DNA from 3 places in the Aurantivibrio plasticivorans genome. Region 2 is predicted to be linked to each of the others. Evidence: predicted binding sites of a transcription regulator. Region 2 holds the regulator's gene; each other region holds the start of a gene.
The links. Region 2 encodes sigma-54, which starts transcription at its own class of promoters, with help from an activator protein. Its sites were predicted from a motif close to TGGCACANNNNTTGCNNT; they were not measured.

Region 1 (4,826 bases), 200 kb from region 2:
CTCGTTGCGCCTCCGCACCTTCAAAGCTTTCGATTAAGGATAAGTCATAGTTAGGTTCAGTACTGCGATCGATCATAAGGTCAGCGAAATTAAACAACTCTCTGTCAGCCAATTGCGATGGAGACACCTTTTGCAAGGCAGAGAATATCGTTTCTGTGCGCCCTGGAAACTCTTTTTCCCAGCCCATCAACATATGTTTAATGTTTTGCCGCTGTAGATTCTCTTGAGATCCGCACAAATTACAGGGAATTATTGGGAACTGTTTAGCGTCGGCGTAGCGAATCAAATCTTTCTCGCGACAGTACGCTAAAGGGCGAATGACAATGTTACGTTTGTCATCCGACAGCAGTTTAGGTGGCATGGCTTTTAAACGACCGCCATAAAACAAATTGAGAAACAAGGTCTCAACAATATCATCTTTATGGTGCCCTAACGCAACTTTGGTCGCCCCAATTTTTTCAGCAAAACCATATAGCGTCCCACGGCGAAGCCTAGAACACAGGCCACATGTCGTCTTACCTTCAGGTACAACTTCTTTGACCACGCTGTAGGTATCACGCTCAACGATATGGTAGGGAACGCCTAGACGATCGAGGTATTCTGGAAGTACATGCTCAGGAAAACCCGGCTGCTTTTGATCCATGTTCACCGCAACAACGTCGAACTCAATCGGCGCGGTTTTCTGCAGATTGAGTAAGATGTCAAGCATGCAGAAAGAGTCTTTCCCTCCAGACAAACACACCATGACCTTATCGCCATCTTCGATCATTTTAAAATCGACAATAGCGGTGCCCACATGGCGGCGTAAACGCTTTTGCAGTTTATTGAACTCCAAGCGTTCCTTTGCGCTTGAGACCCCCGACAATAACTCTGTATTAACCATAATGTCCAATTAAAAAGTTAATTATGCAACCAAAAGGCAGAACTTAAGAATGGCGTGTATTGTAGGGGTAATTGACGAGAGTTTGAATGGTTAAATACGCGAATCACTCAGTGTCGCATTTTCGGCACGCGCTATTTAGCCCGTGACAACATTCCGGCACCGTTGGCGGTGAATATTAGTCGCTATCAGTAGAGACGGACCCAACCTAGCCAGATTGAGGCAAACCTCTGCCGCTTCGAGTCAACCTATACTCCGGCAACCATGGCCGTGACAGCGCCTTGCATTGGCATATTGATTGCTCTAACGAACTTAGGCAACACTTTTTGAGTCTCGCTTAATAGCAGCGGATATTTTGGAGCATCATTCTTTATGTATCGTCAGGCATCATCGTTAATGAGTCTTTTTCAAAAAGACAGGCAGCACTCCACACAGTCAAGTCAGCATCGAGCTCTCGAGCGAGAATCAGTTCAGGAGCGACTTGCTCCATTGTTCCAACTCCAGCAAACTAGACAACTCTTGGCCGTAGACATCCTAGATGGTTTTCACCCCAACAGCTACCAGAGCATGATTGTCGGCATCGATGTATGGGACGATACACTGTGGCTAGATAGCTTTACCCCAGAGAACATCTATGAGCCAGTCAAAATTGGCGACAAACTGACGATACAGCATCGTCAACACGGCCAGATTCTAAACTTTCAGGGCCACGTAAAAATCATTACCGACGACCGATACCCCCTTGTTGGTATCACACTCCCTGCCGAGATTGGTTATCGATCCCGACGCTTATATCCCAGGTGGCAGCCCGACGCAGGCCATAATGCGATCTGTCGCGTAACCTCTCCGATAGGTATTCCTTGGAGTGCAAAAATTATCAATTTATCAGCAGGAGGAGCACGGCTCGCGATTGCAGGCAATTTGGCGTCCCAACTGTCACGCGGTTGCTACTTTAACAAGTTACAGTTTAATTTAGATAACGCAGTCCGTCTTGAATGCGCCGCCGAGCTTAAGACATCGCGCTTCGCTAGACGGCCCTACGAACACACCCTACTGAGCATTTCACTGAGAAACATTGCGGTCAGTGATAAGATAAAAATACAAAATTATGTCTGCTATCAACTCGAAGCTGGAAATACAACGCTCATCAATGCAGCGGATAAGATACGGTAACGGTCCGGCCACCATTCGAATAGTAGATGTTCTCGCACAGAGACATGAGTAAGTTTAAGCCGCGGGAATGAGCGAGCTGATCTCCTGCGCCATTACTCATCACCGAATAATCGAACCCGTCTCCGCTATCAGTCAATTGAATATTAAGGCATTCATTCTCGGCCACCCAAACCTTAATCTCTAATTCCCCATCGGATAGCCCGTCGAGCAATGCTTTACGCATCTGATAGTACCGAGAAAAACCATCTTCTTCATTTTTGATCGCCGAATCTAGCTTTAATAGGCCATGCTCTAAGGAGTTGTTATAAAGTTCACTGATAATTGTAAACAAAACGTCTCTATGATCTTTAGCAAACTGCACACTACTAATGAGCCTAACGATTTGCTCAATAGTATTCGTGTTGCGGAGCTGTTCAGCGGTTAATTTAAGGACTATATTCCAAGGCAGGCATATGGGCTTACTTTTTTCATTATCGCCCTGAATTTCACCACCGAAAGTTACGGGTTTACCAATAATCTCAACCAAGGAAATATCATCGGTTTGGGCGGTACCTTCATGGTAGCGCTCTATTTCGTCAGAGATTGCATCGACGGATGGTCCACGTGTTGTTTCCAAAAAGCTAATGAAACGCTGTTCACCATACATTTCGCCAGCCCCATTGACCGCTTCCACAATACCATCGGTATAGGAGTATATTCTCAAACCTGAGACGGGGGTAATGAGCTCTACCGAATCTTCAAATTCACTATCGGACAATACGCCTAGTGGCATATGTTGTGATTGAACTTTACGAACTATTTTTCCTCGCTGATTTAACAACAACATATCATTCATTCCACCACACCAGGCCGTAAGGCGATCACCGGACCTATCCAGTTCCAAAATGCTGGCACAGAAAAACATGTTCGGAGGCAAAATATTTTGCAGCTTTCTATTAATTTCTCGAGCTATATGACCTATTCCGGCTTTCTTTTGCGCCATAGCATAAAAAATATCGGATACAGGAAGGCACCCTATTGCGGCAGATAAACCATGCCCAGTAAAGTCCCCAAGAAGCACATACACGCCACCGAGAGGACTGCGAGAAATCAACAACAGGTCTCCGTTGAACATGGACATTGGCGAAACATGGAAATTAACATTATTACAATGTTGCTCCATGCGCTGCATTCCATTGCTAAACACGGTTTCAACAATTTTGTGCTCTCGATCCATTACACGGCGGTGATAACTTAACGATTCGTTGCTGGCCTTAAGTTGATTGTGTAATTTGACGGACCTCTGATGAGCACGTATCTTCGCGAGCAATACGTTTTCATTCACAGGTTTTGGCACAAAATCATCACCGCCTATTTCTAAGCAACGGGCCAACGTCTCCTCATCATCAAGTGCCGTAACGAATAGTATGGGAATTAGGTTATCTTTTGCTATATCTTTAATTGCCATGGCAGCGGCGTAACCGTCCATGACAGGCATGTTGATATCCATCAATATCAAGTCAATATCGGGGTCATCGCGATAGGTGTCGACAGCGACCTGACCATTTTCGGCTTGCGCATACCGATATCCATGGTCATCCAGCATAAACGCTAAAAGCTCCCGGTTGTATCGGTGATCATCTACAATCAATATTTTCACAATCTACTCTTAACTCTAACTACAGAAGCTTTAAATAATGAGTTTATGATGTGTTAACTAATATCAAACTTTTTATCAAACCGAGAGATCATGAATATTTTTCTTATGTCGTTGTTAGGGTTAATTAATTTAATCTTACACTGACTATTCTGGACATGCTTTTGTAAGTTTATAAGCATTCCTAACGCGGAACTATCAATGTACCGAGCATCTCTAAAGTCCACAACAATATTTTCGTCGGGCTTTGGCGTAAACTGCTCGTATGCTCTCCTGAAATCTTCCACACAATTAAAATCAAACGTTTCATCAAGCGTAATGAGAAACTCTCCTCGCTCATTGTTACTTGTACGAATTGTCATGCTTTCACCGTCCTATACATTCTTACCACCAACTTTTATCCCGACTTTCATCGCCTACATTAAAACAATTCCGCATCACTCGAATCATCACCTTCTGTCGTATTGTTTCCATTTTCAGCCATGTGATTCTCTACTAATGCCAAAGACTCTGAGAACAATTCATCCAAACTCTTTCCGTGTGGATTTACTTTAGTTGCCATGTCTAGTGCATTGCAATATTGATCAATACGTTGCTTTATTCGGCCTGTTTTTTGCCCTACCAAATCTGCAAACTGTAGCGCCGTAATAGCGCTATTCACATCCCGACCAATCCCTTCGCTAAGGCTAGAAACCTCTTTAACACCCTCCGCAATACTTGCATTGACCTCTTCTAGCTCTGCTAGCATGCTATCCAAATGGCCTTTTGCGTCGATTGCTATATTCATATCTAGGGATGCTATCTGTCCAACCACCGCTTCCACTTTGGTAATTGTTTCTTTCGCTCCCTCAGCCCTATTTCTAATTTCTGCACTTAGGTTATTGGAGTCTTGCGATAGCTTTCTCACTTCGTCTGCAACCACCGCGAACCCTCGCCCTGCTTCGCCTGCCCGTGCAGCCTCAATTGCCGCATTGAGTGCGAGCAGGTTGGTTTGATCGGCAATTCCTCGGATATCAGCAATTAACACAAACATTCCATCCAGCTGGCGAACCATATCTTGAATGTTGTGAACGGCTTGCACGCTGCGATCACTAACATCAACAAACAACTGCACATAGTCATCCAATATTCTGCCTA
Region 2 (4,826 bases):
GCCAATGTCCACTCTTCGTGCCGAAAACCTTGCTAAGCGCTATAAAGGGAGAGATGTGGTTTCAGATGTTTCGGTGTCTGTATCTGCTCGAGAGGTAGTCGGCTTACTCGGCCCAAACGGTGCAGGGAAAACAACCTGTTTTTATATGATCGCAGGCCTGATTAAACCTTTGCGTGGCGAGATCTTCATCGACGACCTCAATATTACTCAATTTGCTATGCATGATCGCGCTAAAGCGGGCATAGGCTATTTACCTCAAGAGGCTTCGGTTTTTCGCAAGTTATCGGTCGCTGACAATATTCTCAGTATTCTCGAGACGCGCCCCCAACTCAATCGTAAACAGCGCCTCCACAAAATGGAGGAATTGTTAGTCGAGTTCAATATCACCCACTTACGCGACAGCCTAGGCATGGCGTTATCAGGCGGCGAACGCCGTCGAGTGGAAATTGCGCGAGCGTTAGCCACTGATCCTGCCTTTATTTTGTTGGACGAACCCTTCGCGGGCGTTGACCCAATATCCGTTAACGACATCAAAGGCATCATCACTCACCTAAAAGAACGCGGTATCGGCGTGCTCATTACCGATCACAATGTAAGAGAAACGCTCGATATTTGCGAGCGCGCTTTCATTGTTAGTGAAGGTCATATCATCGAGTCGGGTAGCCCCGAACAAGTTCTGAACAACCAGAAAGTTCGCAAAGTTTATCTGGGCGAACATTTTCGTCTATAGGCCTATCGACACGCCTCAAGTCAACGTCTAATTCGCTATTAACCGCGTTTTTTACAAACCAATTTTCATTAAATAAGCGATTTTTTGACCACAGGCATAAACATTGCTTGTCAAGATTGCCGCGTCGCGGTAGCCTGTCTACACTTAGTCAGGGGTTCCAAATTGGCACATCCTTTCTAGACAATTTAGCTGATGTAAATTAAGGGAAAGCCAAGTCTCACGGTTGAGCAACAAGATCTTGTCAACGCTCGCACTATCAAACCGAAGTTGTGCTTGGCAAGTTAAAGTGCAACGCAGTCGCCGTCATCTATGAAACAATCGCTTCAACTTAAGCTGGGCCAACAGCTCACAATGACACCGCAATTGCAGCAAGCAATTAAGCTTCTGCAACTGTCCACCTTGGATTTACAGCAAGAGATCCAAGATGCGCTAGATTCCAATCCAATGTTGGAGATATCTGAAGATGATTCAGGTTCGGATGGAGGCAGCGGTGATACTGATTCAAATTCGGAGAATACCAGCGAAGCAACCAGTACATCCGATGGCGACTCCGCCAATGACCCTCAAGACCTTTATAACAACGATAATTTCGAGAATAGCGCACCCAATTCAAGTGATGACTCGCAAGATTACCCTGAGTCAGACTGGAATAATGAAATCCCCAATGAACTTCCAGTCGATACCAGTTGGGACGATATCTACCAACCGTCAACAGGCCCTGTCGCTAGTGGCCCTGAAGACGAAGACTACGATTACGACTCCCGGCGTACTGTCACAGAGTCTCTATACGATCACCTAATGTGGCAGCTTAATTTGACGCCAATGTCTGATCGAGACCGCGTCATCGCCATGTCAATTCTTGATGCTGTTGAGCCGTCTGGTTTCCTTTCTCAAACCACCAATGAGATATTTCACGGTATCGAAGATAGCCTGGAAGAACTCGAAGAAGATGAAGTCAATGCCGTTTTACATCGACTGCAACAATTTGACCCACCCGGTGTTTGTGCTCACGACCTCCAAGAGTCCCTACTCATCCAGCTGAAACAGTTCGCTGAAGATACACCTTATTTAAAAGACGCCTTCGTCGTCGTCAAAGACCACCTAGCATTGCTCGGTAGTCGAGATTACAAACAATTAATGCGTAAAACAAAGCTCAAAGAAGCGGAACTACGCGATACGATTTTATTAATTCAAAGCTTAAACCCTCGCCCAGGTGAACAAATTAACGCTGGGGAAACCGAATATGTCGTACCGGATGTATTCGTCAGTAAAGAGGACGACCGGTGGGCAGTGAAGCTAAATCCTGATATCGCACCTAAGCTGCGTATCAACCCAGCCTATTCTGCATTGATTAAGCGAGCCGACAATAGTAGTGACAACACCTTCTTGAGAGATAATTTGCAGGAAGCGCGATGGTTTCTAAAAAGTTTGCATAGCCGTAACGAAACCTTGTTAAAAGTTGCCACCTGTATCGTAGAAAAGCAACGCGGTTTCTTAGACTATGGTCCAGAGGCGATGAAGCCACTAGTTCTTCACGACGTTGCTGAGGCGGTGGGGATGCATGAATCCACTATTTCCCGTGTGACAACGCAAAAGTATATGCACACGCCACAGGGGATATTTGAGCTAAAATATTTTTTCTCTAGTCATGTCAGTACCGACAGCGGCGGAGAATGCTCATCTACCGCTATCCGCGCTATAATTAAGAAACTGGTTGTTGCGGAAAATCCGAAAAAACCACTCAGTGATAGTAAAATTGCCGAACTATTGGCCGAGCAAGGTATTCAAGTAGCAAGACGCACTATAGCCAAGTATCGGGAGTCTCTAAACATTCCCGCTTCTAACGAACGCAAACGGCTTGTGTGAAAAGTATCCAGCGATTAACTCGACACATTTGTCGCGACCTTACTTCCGCTACAGTCATAGCGCCTACTTAGGCAAAGAGGCTTATATCCAACAGGAGTCAACGCCCCAAGTATGTAATGTGACCCGCAAAACAATCAATTATTGTCATATAACGGACAGAGTTCCCCTACACAATTAGGAGCTGCACTATGCAATTAAACATCAGTGGCCATCACCTCGATCTCACCGACTCCATTAAAGATTATGTCGCCAACAAACTCGACAAACTCAACCGACACAGCGACCAGATTACGTCGGTTAACGTTATCTTGTCAGTCGACAAGCTGGAGCAAAAAGCAGAAGCCACTGTACACGTTAGCGGTAAAGATTTTTTTGCGGATTCTAGCAATGAAGATTTATACGCTGCGATCGATCTTCTGTCAGACAAGCTTGACCGACAGCTCATTAAGCACAAAGAAAAGCAACGTAGCCATCGCTAGTCGTCTCGCGAGCAGTTAACCAACCTATGGACATTAGCAAGATACTCTCCCCCTCTCGCACTTGTTGCCACATTGCTGGTGGCAGCAAGAAGCGGGTTTTGGAAGAAACAGCAAAAAAAATCGCAGAAGACTACCCGGCACTCTCGTCGGATGAATTATTCAGAGAACTAGTGAATCGAGAGAGACTAGGCTCTACTGGTATTGGGCAAGGTATTGCAATACCGCATTGTCGGGTCAAAAACTTAGCCAATGCCGTGGGCGTCTTATTCACTCTCGATACGGCGATTGAATTTGAAGCAATTGATGATTCCCCAGTAGATATCGTGTTTGCGTTGCTGGTGCCCGACGAAGCGGAGAATCAGCACCTGCAAACCCTGTCTCTACTAGCGCAAGCGTTTAGTAATCCGTCTAATCTTAATATCATCAGGCGGGCCAATAGCGATGAATCTTTATTCAAATGTGCCACCGAAGTATTTAACGATATCTAACGAAATAAATAATCGGTATCGATAACCGGGCCAGCGCCTTTTGAGCAAACTCTAAGGCTCAACCTAATGGAGCTAAAAGGTTTCAATTATGCGTTTGATTGTCATTAGCGGCCATTCCGGCTCAGGCAAGAGTACCGCGCTACACCTTCTCGAAGATGCTGGTTTCACGTGCGTGGACAACCTACCAGCTTCCTTGCTACCGCAATTAGTTGACCATATAAAGACGCTTAACCCCGATGGTGATGGTCACCAAAAATTTGCTATCAGCATTGATGCCAGAAACACCTGGCAAGACTTAAAACAGTTTCCACAAACTCTCACAGCGATCGAAGCACTAGGGGTTAAATGTGAGATAGTTTTTCTCGATGCAAAAAACAACATTCTCATTCAACGTTACAGTGAAACACGTAGAAAACACCCCCTGAGTGATGAAAATACAGACCTCAAACAAGCCATTCACGCCGAGCGCTCCTTACTCGAACCCATCGCAGATCTGTCAGATCTAGTTATCGACACAACTAGCCTAAATTTGCATGAGCTCCGTGATCTCATTAAAACCCGTGTACTTGGCGCAGATGCTTCAGAAATGTCTATTTTGTTTGAGTCTTTCGGCTTCAAACACGGAATACCGGCTGACGCTGAAATTGTCTACGACGTGCGCTGCCTACCAAACCCGTATTGGAAGCCGCACTTGCGGAACTTTAATGGCCTTGAAGAACCTATCGAAACATTTTTGTCGGGACATGACGACGTGCAAGATATGCTTGCTGATATCACCGCTTATTTAGAGCGGTGGTTACCCAAACACCAAGCAAATAATCGTAGCTACATTACGATTGCCATTGGCTGTACTGGCGGCCAACATCGCTCTGTCTACCTGTCGAACCAATTGTTTACACACTTCAGTAAAGCATACAAAAATGTATTGGTGAGACACCGTGAATTAAATATGACCGATCACAATTAAGCGATCTAAGCGACCTTGGAATTAACACTTTTATGGTTGAACAACAAATTACAATAATAAATAAACTCGGCCTACATGCTCGGGCAGCAGCAAAGCTGGCTAAAACCTGCGGTCGGTTTGGCAGTAAGATTACCATCGGCAGTCAACAAACTCGTGTAGACGGCAAAAGTGTCATGTCTCTTATGCTTCTCGCCGCAAGTAAAGGTACTGAGCTTGTGATTACCAGCGAAGGCAAAGACGAGCAGCAGGCCATGGAAGCAATTGTAGCGCTGATTAATAACCGATTTGATGAAGAA
Region 3 (4,826 bases), 280 kb from region 2:
ATGGGCGATCAGCGTTCCGTTAACCAGCACATCAAGTGGTTCGCCAGCTAAACGATCTAGCTCTATCACAGAACCTTGATTTAGCTGCAGTAAATTGCGAATCGTGATTGAGGTACTACCAACTTCCATTGACATGGTTACAGGAATATCCAGAATCACATCGAGATCAGGGTTCCCTGAAGCTTGTTTCAGCTCTAGACCTGGGTCACCACTAAAGTCGTCAAGCTCGGCGACTTCGCCTTCAGTGTCTTCTTGCTCCTCCAGCGCTGCAGCCCACTCGTCCGCCATATCTTCTTCGGATGAGCCTTCCTCCGGAACTAAATCGTCTTCATCACTCATTGCTCTTTTCCTTCTGTTCCTGCTTTTTCTTCTGCAGCGCTGCTTTTTCGGTAACGCCAGGAATGTGCACTCGTTTAATCACTTCGTCTATTTTGAGCGACAAATTGCCATTACATTGCCCTATGCGACTTTTAAACATGGGAATTCCATTAGCGGTAACAACATGAAAATCCGGCATTTCTACGGGTATCACATCACCGGTTTTTAACTCCATTATTTCTCTAAGCGGAATTTCCCGCTTAACGACATCTGTTTCTAGATCCACTCGCGCATCCATAATATCGTTACGCAATGCATTCACCCATCGATCGTCAGACTCGTCAGAATCCGTTTGCAAACCAGCGTCGAGCATTTCCCTAATGGGTTCAATGGTGGAGTACGGAATCGTAATATGTAGCTCACCACCACCACCATCTAGCTCTACATGGAAAGTGCTAACGACCACGACTTCACTAGGACTAACGATATTGGCCATTGAAGGGTTCACTTCAGAATTCACATATTCGAAGTCGATATCCATTACCGCTTTCCAAGCTTCAGCCAAATCAATGAATGCCTGCTGCAACACAATTTGAACTACGCGAAGTTCGGTTGGCGTAAATTCCCTACCTTCAATTTTCGCATGACGGCCATCGCCACCAAAAAAATTATCAACCAATTTAAAGACTAACTTGGCGTCAAAAATGATGAGCGATGTACCCCTTAGAGGCCGAAATTTCACCATATTTAAACTGGTAGGAACATAAAGGGTGTGCACGTATTCACCGAATTTTTGAATCTGAATACCACCGACCGACACATCGGCTGTACGGCGCAATAAATTAAACATGCTAATACGGGTATAACGTGCAAAGCGCTCGTTGATCATTTCCAGTGTCGGCATACGACCGCGGACAATGCGGTCTTGGCTTGTTAAGTCGTAGGATTTAACGCCGCCCTGCTCAACATCATTTTCAGTTTCAATCTCGCCATCATCAACACCATGAAGGAGCGCATCGATTTCGTCTTGTGATAGTAGATCTTGCATGTTAGCTCTCGATTACTGCATCACGAAGCTGGTAAAAAGTACTTGTTCTATGCCAGCGTCCCCAATTTCCTTTTCTAAAAGCGCTTGAATTTCTTCCCGCGCCGCTTCTTGTAACTTTTCTTTGCCTTCGTGTGTTTGGAGATCTTCGTAAACCTGGCCACCAAACAGTAGTACCAGTGCATTTCGTATTGCTGGCATGTGAGTTTCTATCGCGCTAATAACTGTCTCATCTCGGGTCATCAGCGTTAACTCGGCCTGAAGAAAGCGTTGTCTACCGCGCGCTTGAAAATTGACGATGATAGGCGGCTTGAGTGGAAAGTAGATCGCAGGTTTTGGTCCTTGATCTTCCTCGGGAACTTCTTCAATCATTTCAGCTTCAACCATTTCATCTTCAGCACCCGTGAACATATCTAGCGCGAATAATGTGCCAACCACAGAGATAATGATGAGCACAAGAATGATCGCCGCAAGAATACTGAGCTTTTTCTTGCCGCCACCGGACCCTTCTTCGCCTTCACCGGTGTCTTCTGTATCGTCCTCATCTGCCATGTCAATTTCCTGTCGTTTTATTGAATAACATCCGTTATTCACAGTAAGAGCAAAAAAAATGCCAGCGGGAGACAATTGGGTTTCTAAATGGGGTAAGTTTGAGAGGGAGGGAGGATGAGCGGCAGATTTGAAAAATCTTACCGCCTAGAATTTAGCGTTCCACGTTTTGCGATGGCTGTACGCTAAACGTAATAGTCCACGAGGTTGAGTAGTTCTAATGTAGCGGGTTCATCGCTGCTATTCACTGAATCGCCCTCACCTGGCATCCCAGAAGTAATTCCACCATCGGTGTTATCGTCCTGCGCCTCGTGCCCAGAATCGCGGCCTGACACATCAACATCGACTAGATTTAAGCCTCCCTGTTCGAACATTTCTCTTAATCGAAAAGCATTTTGATCTAGCATGTCACGAACGCTGGCGTTATGACTGACGAAACTAATACTGGCGGTATCTTGATTTACAGCAATCTTAACCTGCAACGGCCCAAGTTCTGGCGGATCCAGCCGAACCTCTGCAGACTGCACTTTCTGACTGGCTAGCCAAAACATCTTGTCAGCCATGGCCTGCCCCCATTCTCGATTACTGGCCAGTACCGGCAATTTAACTGAGGGCCCAACGCCGTCCTCCCCTCCACCTACTTGGTGGAGGGTTTGTAAGGTCTGTCCCCACTTCCCATCGGCGGCGAGAGGCTTGATTGTCATCGCCATAGTAGAACCATTGTCAGCAAGAGCTGACTTGCCATCCACCGCTTGCGACTTACCTAATAGATCGACAGACCTGAGATCCTGTTTCATGTTGTTTCTGAGGGCTTCTGACAAGGTAGCGGCAGTGGGTACCACCTCTGCCACTCGACTGCTTTCAGGCGACTGCGCGGTGGTACTGATAAGGTCGCTAGCCCCTTGCCCCGTAGACATTAGATGAGAGCGGCCTGAGTTTGGCATGGCGTTGGTATTTCCGAAGGTTTCCACACCTGGCTTCTTGGGGCCTACTTCGGCGTGAACAAGATCGTTAACCGCTCGTTCACTGGCAAGATCTTTGGCTTGCGTCTGAGAGTTACCATTTTCAAATACGCTATCAACGGCTTCTATCGGTATGTGAGTCTGCGGCTCATTGGCAACAGTGCTTGTTGTACTAAGGTTAGTGTTTTCACCTATCGGTTGAAGTATTTGAGCGATAGCTTCTGCTAAGGGGACCCCACCTTCAACTAGGTCCTCTAATGCCTCCAATTGCTGTGGTGTCAACTCCTGAATGGCATTTAGCCCGTTGAGGTTTAATTCCGACAGGCTGTCATGCATAGCGGGGATACTTAGTGAGGCAGGTAAATCTTGTCGCTGTTGCGGCAAACTATTGCCTTCAGGCTGAAAAATACCCCGCGGCGTATCGTCATCCGTATTCGCTTGGTGCGGCGCGCTGTGCGCGCCACCTTGTTCTTCAGTGGCATCATAAGATTTATTTTCCGTTGCGGCTTTTACATCGTGGTCCGCCGACTTATTTTGTCGTTCACTATTCGCATTTTCACTAAGGTCGTCGCTTTTGCGCGCTTCATTTGCTGATGACTTTACTTCGCTAGAATGATTCGGTGAAGATGGATTATCTTTCTCTTGAACGCCTTTTTTTTCTGATTTTTCAGCAACTTGCGACGCACTACCTGTTGTTTTATTGGGTTGTTCGGATCGATCACGGAGCACCTCGTGAAAGCGTTTACCGGACTCAGAAGGCGCTTTATCCACGACACGAGTCTTGTTTTCTGGGTTTACTTTCACCACAGGGTTAGCATTCAGTGACAATATAAAATCAGTCGAGTTTGGTGTTGCGCCCATTTCAGTAGACTCCTTACAACGCTATACACAAGATGCTGCTACCACTATATCTAATAGCGGGTATTTAAATTCTATGAGAAGAAGTGCAAAGGCAGTGCCAGATCAAAAACCGATGAGTTAACCTAATGAACGTGGCTTAAATAAACTAGGTCACGATTAAACTAGGTCATGGTCACCTTACCGATTGAAAAGCCAAAAACAATAATTTGAAAAACAAAAGCAATTGTGCGGTTTTCCCGCAATTTAGACGAACGATGAATTCAGGAGTTAGAAAAATGAAAGCGTCACGCGAGACGATACGCTACTTAGTTAGGCTTTTGCCTAGTGTAGTCATTAGCGCACTAATGACTACTACTAGCGTCGCTGAAAACTACACAATACCTCGTATGGCAGATGGAAAACCCGACTTGCAAGGCGTATGGACCAACGCATCGCTGACGCGTATGACTCGCCCGGCAGAGTTCGAAGACCTTGTGATACCAAAGTCGAAAATTGAAGAAATCACTTACAACTCCTACTACAACCGCCGTTTACGCGAAGACAATAAGCGAACCGACCCGAATGCACCACCGCCAAACGACGGCGACACAAACAAAGGCTATAACAACTTTTGGATTGATCCGGGTTCTACTTACGGCATAGTGAAAGGTGAATACCGTTCTTCTTGGATTATTGAGCCAGAAGATGGGCAAATTCCCTACTCCAAAGAAGGCCGGATGGCCAGAATGGCTGCTTTCAGACCCACCGGTAATGGAAAAAATGGCCGGGTAGGAATGTTTGACGGCCCAGAAGTTCGTCCGGTCGGAGACCGCTGTCTCATAAGTTTCGGTAGCTCAGGTGGTCCGCCGCTTAACAATGTGATGTACAACAATCATTACCAATTTGTACAAACCCCCAATCACGTGATGATTATGGTAGAAATGAATCATGATGCTCGCATCATTGATCTGAATGGGCAGCACAATCCAGCGGCAGTCAAAGAATGGTTTGGTAGCTCAGTGGGACAATGGGAAGGTGATACATTAGTTGTCGAAACTCAAAACGTACACCCTATTCAAGAAACTCGTGGGGCATTTCCGTTATCAGAAAAA

Region 1: the regulator sigma-54 is predicted to act here: its motif matches at 1,168-1,185, upstream of ACZ5NB_RS11565 (flagellar brake protein).
Region 3: the regulator sigma-54 is predicted to act here: its motif matches at 1,962-1,979, upstream of ACZ5NB_RS11215 (flagellar basal body-associated FliL family protein).

The regions. Positions count from the first base shown of each region.
Region 1 covers NZ_AP036020.1:2,561,198-2,566,023, forward strand. The annotation lists gene ttcA (tRNA 2-thiocytidine(32) synthetase TtcA) at 1-883, opposite strand, end outside; gene ACZ5NB_RS11565 (flagellar brake protein) at 1,400-2,053, shown strand; gene ACZ5NB_RS11570 (SpoIIE family protein phosphatase) at 2,028-3,692, opposite strand; gene ACZ5NB_RS11575 (STAS domain-containing protein) at 3,746-4,051, opposite strand; gene ACZ5NB_RS11580 (methyl-accepting chemotaxis protein) at 4,111-4,826, opposite strand, start outside.
Region 2 covers NZ_AP036020.1:2,765,010-2,769,835, forward strand. The annotation lists gene lptA (lipopolysaccharide transport periplasmic protein LptA) at 1-1, shown strand, start outside; gene lptB (LPS export ABC transporter ATP-binding protein) at 5-730, shown strand; gene ACZ5NB_RS12430 (RNA polymerase factor sigma-54) at 1,040-2,596, shown strand; gene hpf (ribosome hibernation-promoting factor, HPF/YfiA family) at 2,785-3,075, shown strand; gene ACZ5NB_RS12440 (PTS sugar transporter subunit IIA) at 3,102-3,563, shown strand; gene rapZ (RNase adapter RapZ) at 3,652-4,530, shown strand; gene ACZ5NB_RS12450 (HPr family phosphocarrier protein) at 4,563-4,826, shown strand, end outside.
Region 3 covers NZ_AP036020.1:2,484,380-2,489,205, forward strand. The annotation lists gene fliN (flagellar motor switch protein FliN) at 1-339, opposite strand, end outside; gene fliM (flagellar motor switch protein FliM) at 332-1,366, opposite strand; gene ACZ5NB_RS11215 (flagellar basal body-associated FliL family protein) at 1,379-1,915, opposite strand; gene ACZ5NB_RS11220 (flagellar hook-length control protein FliK) at 2,098-3,735, opposite strand; gene ACZ5NB_RS11225 (hypothetical protein) at 4,011-4,826, shown strand, end outside.